3 regions of the Mesorhizobium sp. CA16 genome follow, and region 2 is predicted to be linked to each of the others. Evidence: riboswitches for the same ligand, from Rfam matches in the RefSeq annotation. Region 2 holds a riboswitch; each other region holds the start of a gene.
What was found. Region 2 has a riboswitch for cobalamin ahead of LB525_RS16835 (DUF1636 family protein). Riboswitches for the same ligand answer to the same signal wherever they lie in the genome.

Region 1 (2,258 bases), on a different contig from region 2:
CAAGAAGGCGTCGCGGAAGAGATCGCTGCCGGTCTGCGGCGCCAGCGGCGCGTTGACGATATTGCCGGCGCCGGTCTCGCTCTTCGCGCCGGTGCCTGGGTAAAGCGGCATCTGGTGCGTCGAGCAGTAGAGAACCGACGGGTCGTCCCAGAAGATGTCCTGCGTGCCGTTGCCGTGGTGGACATCCCAGTCGACGATGGCGACGCGCTCGGCCTGGTGTTTCTTCTGCGCGTATCGGGCGGCGATCGCCGCCGTGTTGAACAGGCAGAAGCCCATCGCCGTGGTCTTTTCGGCATGATGTCCAGGCGGACGCGCGGCGACGAAGACGTTTGCCGCACGGCCCTCGAAGACGTCGTCCACCGCCGCGTTGGCACCGCCGATCGCCGTCACCACGGCCTGCCAGCTTTTCGGGCTGGCGCTGGTATCGGCGTCGATCGACACGATCCCGCTCTCAGGGATCGCCCCGCGCACGCGCTCAACGAAATCCTGCGGGTGCGCATAGAGGATCGTTTTCTCGTCGCCTTCCGGCGCCTTGACACGGTCGAGCGCCGAAAAAGCCTCGTCGTCGAGCACGCGCTCGATGGCGCGCAGGCGGTCGGGCCGCTCGGGGTGACCGGGCGGCGTGAGGTGTTCGAGGAAGATCGGATGCGTGTAGAGACGGGTGGCCATGGCGCCTAATCTAGGGACCTATGACCGCAATGACCATGTTTGGCAGCCGAATGGCTGGGGAAAATCGCGTCTTGCCGTGTCGCTAACGCCATTGGCGCGGCCCAAGCTTCTCTGTAAGGTCGCGTCGCTGCCAGGTGCCCGCGACGCGGGAGAATCGGGAACACGGTTGAATTCCGTGGCGTGCCCAACACTGTAAGGGGGACCGCGCCGGCAAACGCCACTGTCGAAGACGGGAAGGCGCCGGATGCGGGACGATCCCGAGCCAGAAGACCGGCCCGGCAGACATGGTTTTCCGCTTGGTCAGGCGGGGAACTGCTTGTCGCAAGGGGAAAAGCGATGACGGCAGCAGCGATCGCCGCGAGCGGCGACGACTTTGACCAATTGGCGCGCGACGCGGTCTACCGGGCCATGTTCACCAGGCGCGACGTGCGCAGCCATTTCGTCCCCGACGATCTCGATGACAATGTGCTGGCGCGGCTCATCACCGCCGCGCATCACGCCCCGTCGGTCGGCTATATGCAGCCGTGGAATTTCATCGTCATCCGCGACGCCGAGCGGCGCAGACAAGTGCGCGACCTGTTCCTCGCCGCGCGCGAGCAGGAGTTGCCGGCGATCGACGCGGAACGCCAGGCGCTCTACCGCAAGCTGAAACTCGAGGGCATCTGCGAAAGCGCGCTCAACCTGTGCATCACCTGCGACCGGCAGCGCTCGAAGGACTCGCCTCTCGGGCGTTGGCACAATCCGGAGATGGATCTCTACAGCACTGTCTGCGCGGTGCAGAATTTCTGGCTGGCGGCGCGGGCCGAAGGCGTCGGCGTTGGCTGGGTGAGCATCATCGAAACCGAGGCATTGAAGCGGCTTCTCGCGATCCCGGAGCATGTCACGCCGATCGCCTATCTTTGCGTCGGCCGCGTCTCGGCCTTCGCGCCGAAGCCGGACCTCGAGGCGCATGGCTGGGGCAAGCGCCTGCCGCTGCCCGAACTGGTGATGAGCGAGACGTTTCGCGGCGCCGGCGAGGCGCCGCTTAAATCGGCAATCGCAAAGCTCGGCAGCGCATCAAAGCCATGATCAGGCGGCCCTCGGCGTATCCCAGCGCGAGCCGCCGCCAAAAGAGCCCAGCGCCTTGTCGCGCAGTTCCCTGAATTTGGACGAGGTCTCGGCGAGCCGGCGGTCCCATTCGGGATTGGGCGCCTGGCCTTCGATGGCTTCGAAATAGACCTGCATCAGCGAGGCGATGGCGAAGGGCTCGATGAAGGCTGCCTTGAAGGCCCAGGCAAAGACGATGGCCAGCACGAAGGCCCAGCCGGCAAGCTGGCCCGGCATGACCCACAGAATGGCGGCCGCAGGCGCTAGCATCAACAGGAAGATGACGAAGGACACTCCCCACATGATCGCCGCCAGCCAGACGGCGTTCTTGACCATGTGCTTGCCGTTCTGCGCGTAGAGCACGACGCCTTGCCTTGCCGTCTCGAAAGGCGAGCTCGAATTGATGCGGATGTTGTAGCCGAGGATGATCTCGTCGACATAGGTCAGCGACAGGCGGATCACCGTGTTGATGAAGCTGACGATGCCGCTCAAGCCCGGAACGG
Region 2 (2,258 bases):
CCTTGCCCTGCGCTGTCGGCACGACCTTGACCGCGCGCGCGACATGCTCGCCGATGACGGCGTTGGCACGGGCGGAGCCTGCCGCATCCATCAGATCGCTTTTCGACAGGATGATCAGGTCGGCGCAGGCGATCTGGTCCTCGAACACCTCTTCGACCGGATCGTCATGGTCGAGGGAATCGTCCGCCGCACGCTGCGCCTGCAGGGCATCCATATCGGAAGCGACACGGCCGTCGGCGAGCGCCGGGCCGTCGACCACGGCGATGACGCCATCGACCGTCACGCGGCTCTTCACCGTCGGCCACTGGAATGCCTGCACCAGCGGCTTCGGCAGAGCGAGGCCCGAGGTCTCGATCAGGATGTGGTCGACCTTGGGGTTGAGCGACAGGATCTGGTCGAGCGCCGGCACGAAATCGTCGGCGACGGTGCAGCAGATGCAGCCATTGGCGAGCTCGACGATGTTTTCTTCCGGACAAGAGTCGACGCAGCCTTTCAGGATCTCGCCGTCGATGCCGACATCGCCGAACTCGTTGACGATGATCGCCAGCCGCTTGCCCTTGGCGTTCTCGAGCAGGTTGCGGATCAGCGTCGTCTTGCCGGCGCCGAGGAAGCCGGTGACGACGGTGCAGGGCACGCGGGAAACGGATGCGTTCATGGTCGGTCCTTCAGCATGTCGAGGGGAGGGATGCGGGCAACCAGGCCGCGCTTGAGAGAATCGGGCCGGCCGCGCCAGGGGATGAGGCCATCGGTCGAGGTGGCGAAGAGCTTTGCGCCGGCGACGAGATCGGCGCCGCTGGTCGTGTTCAGATCGCCGAAGACGTAGCTCCAGCAGCCGTCGCGCAGCAGCGCGGCGCTTAGCCGGCGCTTGCAGTTGCCGAGGCATTCGACGGTACGGATGTCGATCTTTTCGCCGCAAGCAGCCCGACGCGTGTCTTCGGCAAGCAGCGCGCCGGCGCGCGGATGCGCATCCGACCCGGTCTCGTCGCGGCAGGATGAGCAGACGATGACGGTGGCGCCAGCCAAAGCATCGGGCTCGGACGGAATGTCCGCGCTGTTTGCCGGGAAACTGCCGTTGCGATCCAAAACCATGCTCCTTGCCCGGAAAACCCGCCGGGCATTCGGATACTTAAAGTCTCAGACGGCAGGTCTCCTGGCTCGCGGGTCGTCACCCTGAATGCCGCCTTCCCGGGAACATCCCAGTGGTTTTCGGCAGAGGCTCGTCGCTTACAGTTGCGGGGACAGCCGCGGATTTGGGCTTTCGGCCCGCACCGCATTCCCTCTTGGCTCCTCCCTTTGCCGGGAGAAGACCGTCTGCGGCGGATTTAGAGGGTTCAGGGGGCTGGAGTCAACGACTGGCTTAGTACCAGCCTTTTGGCGGCTTTATGGGTTTGAGGTATGGACCCACAAGTTTGCGAGGCGGTGAGGCCACGGGCGCCATACTTAACGAACAGCCGCGCTGGCAAACCGGTTCCCACATCAAGACGAAGCGATTGGCGTCGAACTTCGGCTCATGAACTATTATATAGCGCTGCCCTACCGGCAATAAGCCACAGGCGCCTGCGATCTGCTTGTCGATCGTTCCAAACTCCAACCACGGCAGAAGAAGCGCCGTCACTTCTTTTGGCTGCATACCGGGTGCAATGTGGCCGCCACAGAAAATGACTGGACGCGTGACCTCTACCCATTCCTCTCGGTAAGCACCTGTCGCATATGATGGCGACGCTAAGGTCAGGTAGGCCAAGACCAGACATATCGAGCGACTGAAAACCATCGCAACCGATCCTAACCACAGTTGGGATGTTCTATTTTTGTTCACTCTCCCTGTCAACGCGCAGCTACGACACCGCGATGTCGGCCAGCGCCGGCCCGAGGTCGCCGGCCGGCGTCACTTCGATCGCCTCCAGGCCGAGCCAGCCCTGCATCTGCTTCAACTCGTCGAAGAGCTGGGCGGCCGTTTCGGGCGGGGCGCCGGCCTCGGCGTAGGCGGCGTGGACGCGCAAGATGCTGGCCGGGCGGTCAGCTTTCAGATCGACGCGGGCGACGATCCGATCGCCGAGCAGGAAGGGCAGCACGTAGTAGCCATATTGGCGTTTCTCGGCCGGCGTGTAGATCTCGATGCGGTAGCGGAAATCGAAGAGTTTCTCCGTCCTGGTGCGTTCGAAGACGACGGGATCGAAAGGGGCGAGCAGGGCGCGCGCTTCTATCCGGCGCGGGAAACGGGCGTCCTTGTGGAGATAGGCGGTCTTGTCCCAACCTTC
Region 3 (2,258 bases), on a different contig from region 2:
CGGAATTGCGAGAAAACGAAAGGCCAAAGTGGCTCTGCGGTCGTACAGACCGTTGAGCCGCTTTGGCCGCCAGGGCGCAGAACCGTGGCGGCCAACGCATCGGATTTCAGGCGTAGCGGCGTGCCGGGCTGCGCTGGTCGCGCACCGCGACCACGCGTTCGGCAACCGCGCCGAAGCCGAGCCCGACGACGGTCCACAGCACCAGCTGGATGCCGAGCGAGGCGACGCGGAATTGCCACAGCACCGTCGCCGAGAAGTTCTCCGGCACCTCGTTGATGTCGGGCAGCGCCGCCTTCACCAAAGCGAAGACGACGAGGAAGGCGAGGCCCGCGACGATCGAGGCGTTCCAGGCGCCGAGCCGCTTCCACAGCCGCTGCGCCAGGCCGACCGCCGCCACCATCGCCGCGATCGAGACGACAATCATGATGAAGAACAACTCGGTGCGGTAGCCGATGGTCTCGGCGTTGCCGACCGCGGGCGGGTTGGCCGGATATTTGAGGCCGGGCACCACGATCACGGCCAGGAAGCCGAGCAACGCCAGCAGCGCCGAGGTGCCGCGCGGTCCGAGCGAGCCTAGCCGGCCATAGGCGTAGGCGAAGACCAGCGAGAACAGCCCGCCAAGCGCGGCGCCATAGATCAGCACGCCGGTCGCCAGGCCGATGCCGGCCTGCGTGGCGCGGCTGACCATCTCGGGCTCCGGCGCCTCGCCGGCGGCCTGGGCCTGCTGTTCCTCGAAGGCGATCGCCTTGTCGACCTGCGGCTCGCCATAGACGCGGGCGAAGGCGAACGCCAAAATCCCGGCGACCAGCCCGACAACCATGCCGCGCAGCAAAAGTTTTCCAACCATGTCACCAATCCCTCCAAGCAATTCCAGGAAAAGTGCGTAGCGGTTTTCCGTCCGGAATTGCGTTAAGCCAACCAAGCAATTCCAGGAAAAGTGCGCAGCGGTTTTCCGTCCGGAATTGCGTTGGATCAGAATCGAAAGCGGGTTCAGCGATGCCGAACCGCTTTAGTGGCAGGGGAAGCCGAGCAGGTGGCGGCCGTCATGCACGAATTCGTGCACATAGGTGCCGCGGATCAGCGAGGTGGCGCCTTCTTCCGCGCCGACGAAATAGATCGCCAGCATCAAAAGCAGCCCGCCGAGGATGGCCCAGGGCAGAAGCTCGCGGACCGGAATCGCAACCGGGCCGTAGCTGGGGGCGAAGGTGGTGTCGGACATATTGACCTCCCTTGGGATACTGCGTCCCGTTGATCGAGTGCTGCGGAATAAGGCCTGACTTTCGGCTGGTGCCGATCACAGTGGCGCGACCGTGCCGGACTCGCACCGGCTTCCAATCCCGTATAGCATTAAGACACTTGTCAGTACTTCGTTCGCCTGTCAACGACATGTAATGGCGGCACGGCTTCGTGAGGCCTGTTTTTCGCTGTGCCACGGAGTTTTTCATGCTTGTCCGCCTGACGATGATCGCAAGCGGAGCGACGCCCGGGATGCGCAAGGGCCGCTTTCCGAATGATGAGCCGCCGGAGCCGCGCGCCCTCGATCGCGCCGGCGCGCTGGCCGCTTCGCTGCGTCGCGCCGACCGTATCTGGACAAGCCCGGCGCTGGCCGCGCGGCGGACGGCGGAGGCGCTCGGCCTTGACGCGACGGTCGAGCCGCTGCTTGCCGAGCAGGATTTCGCGCGCTGGGCCGGCAAAGGTTTCGAAGAGGTGCAGGCCGAGGATCCCGAAGGTATGGCGGCCTGGTTCGCCGGTACAGACGCGGCGCCCCATGGCGGTGAATCGCTCGCCGACGTCGCCCGGCGGGGTGCTGCGCTGATGGAGCGGCTGGCCGGCGAAAGCGGTCACACCGTCGCGGTGACGCATGCCATGCCGATCCGCGCCGCCATGGCGCATGTGCTCGGCGCGCCGCTTTCCTCGGTCTGGAAGATCGACATCGAGCCGCTGTCGCTCACCGAGTTCCGCAGCGACGGCCGCCGCTGGGTGCTGCGCGCGAGCGGCGTGGTCGCCGGCCGAACAGTCGGGGACTATTAGCCCCCGCGCGCGAACGGCACGATACGCAGCCAGCAGACGGTCAGGGAAACGGTCGACGCGACGGTGAGGCGGCGCCGATCCGGAGGCTAAAAGTCCGGTTTAACATCGGGTAATTTTATATCGGACTGATAGAACCAGCGTCTCGTCCACTCAAAGGGCCCCTCACAAATTGCCTTTAGCGGTCTATAATTCGGTGATTCAACCCAAATGTTACAGCGATACCACTG

Region 1: it holds a riboswitch for cobalamin, as region 2 does, so the genes downstream of both, bluB (5,6-dimethylbenzimidazole synthase) here and LB525_RS16835 (DUF1636 family protein) in region 2, are expected to answer to the same signal.
Region 3: it holds a riboswitch for cobalamin, as region 2 does, so the genes downstream of both, LB525_RS05975 (CbtB domain-containing protein) here and LB525_RS16835 (DUF1636 family protein) in region 2, are expected to answer to the same signal.

What each region holds. Positions count from the first base shown of each region.
Region 1 covers NZ_JAIUHP010000013.1:176,216-178,473, forward strand. Annotated here, with positions in the region: gene LB525_RS19220 (histone deacetylase family protein) at 1-669, opposite strand, end outside; cobalamin riboswitch at 785-963, shown strand; gene bluB (5,6-dimethylbenzimidazole synthase) at 1,006-1,737, shown strand; gene LB525_RS19230 (hypothetical protein) at 1,738-2,258, opposite strand, start outside.
Region 2 covers NZ_JAIUHP010000011.1:66,834-69,091, forward strand. Annotated here, with positions in the region: gene cobW (cobalamin biosynthesis protein CobW) at 1-655, opposite strand, end outside; gene LB525_RS16835 (DUF1636 family protein) at 652-1,083, opposite strand; cobalamin riboswitch at 1,123-1,327, opposite strand; gene LB525_RS16840 (winged helix-turn-helix domain-containing protein) at 1,836-2,258, opposite strand, start outside.
Region 3 covers NZ_JAIUHP010000003.1:36,606-38,863, reverse strand. Annotated here, with positions in the region: gene LB525_RS05980 (CbtA family protein) at 107-847, opposite strand; gene LB525_RS05975 (CbtB domain-containing protein) at 1,010-1,219, opposite strand; adenosylcobalamin (AdoCbl) riboswitch at 1,211-1,360, opposite strand; gene LB525_RS05970 (histidine phosphatase family protein) at 1,444-2,031, shown strand.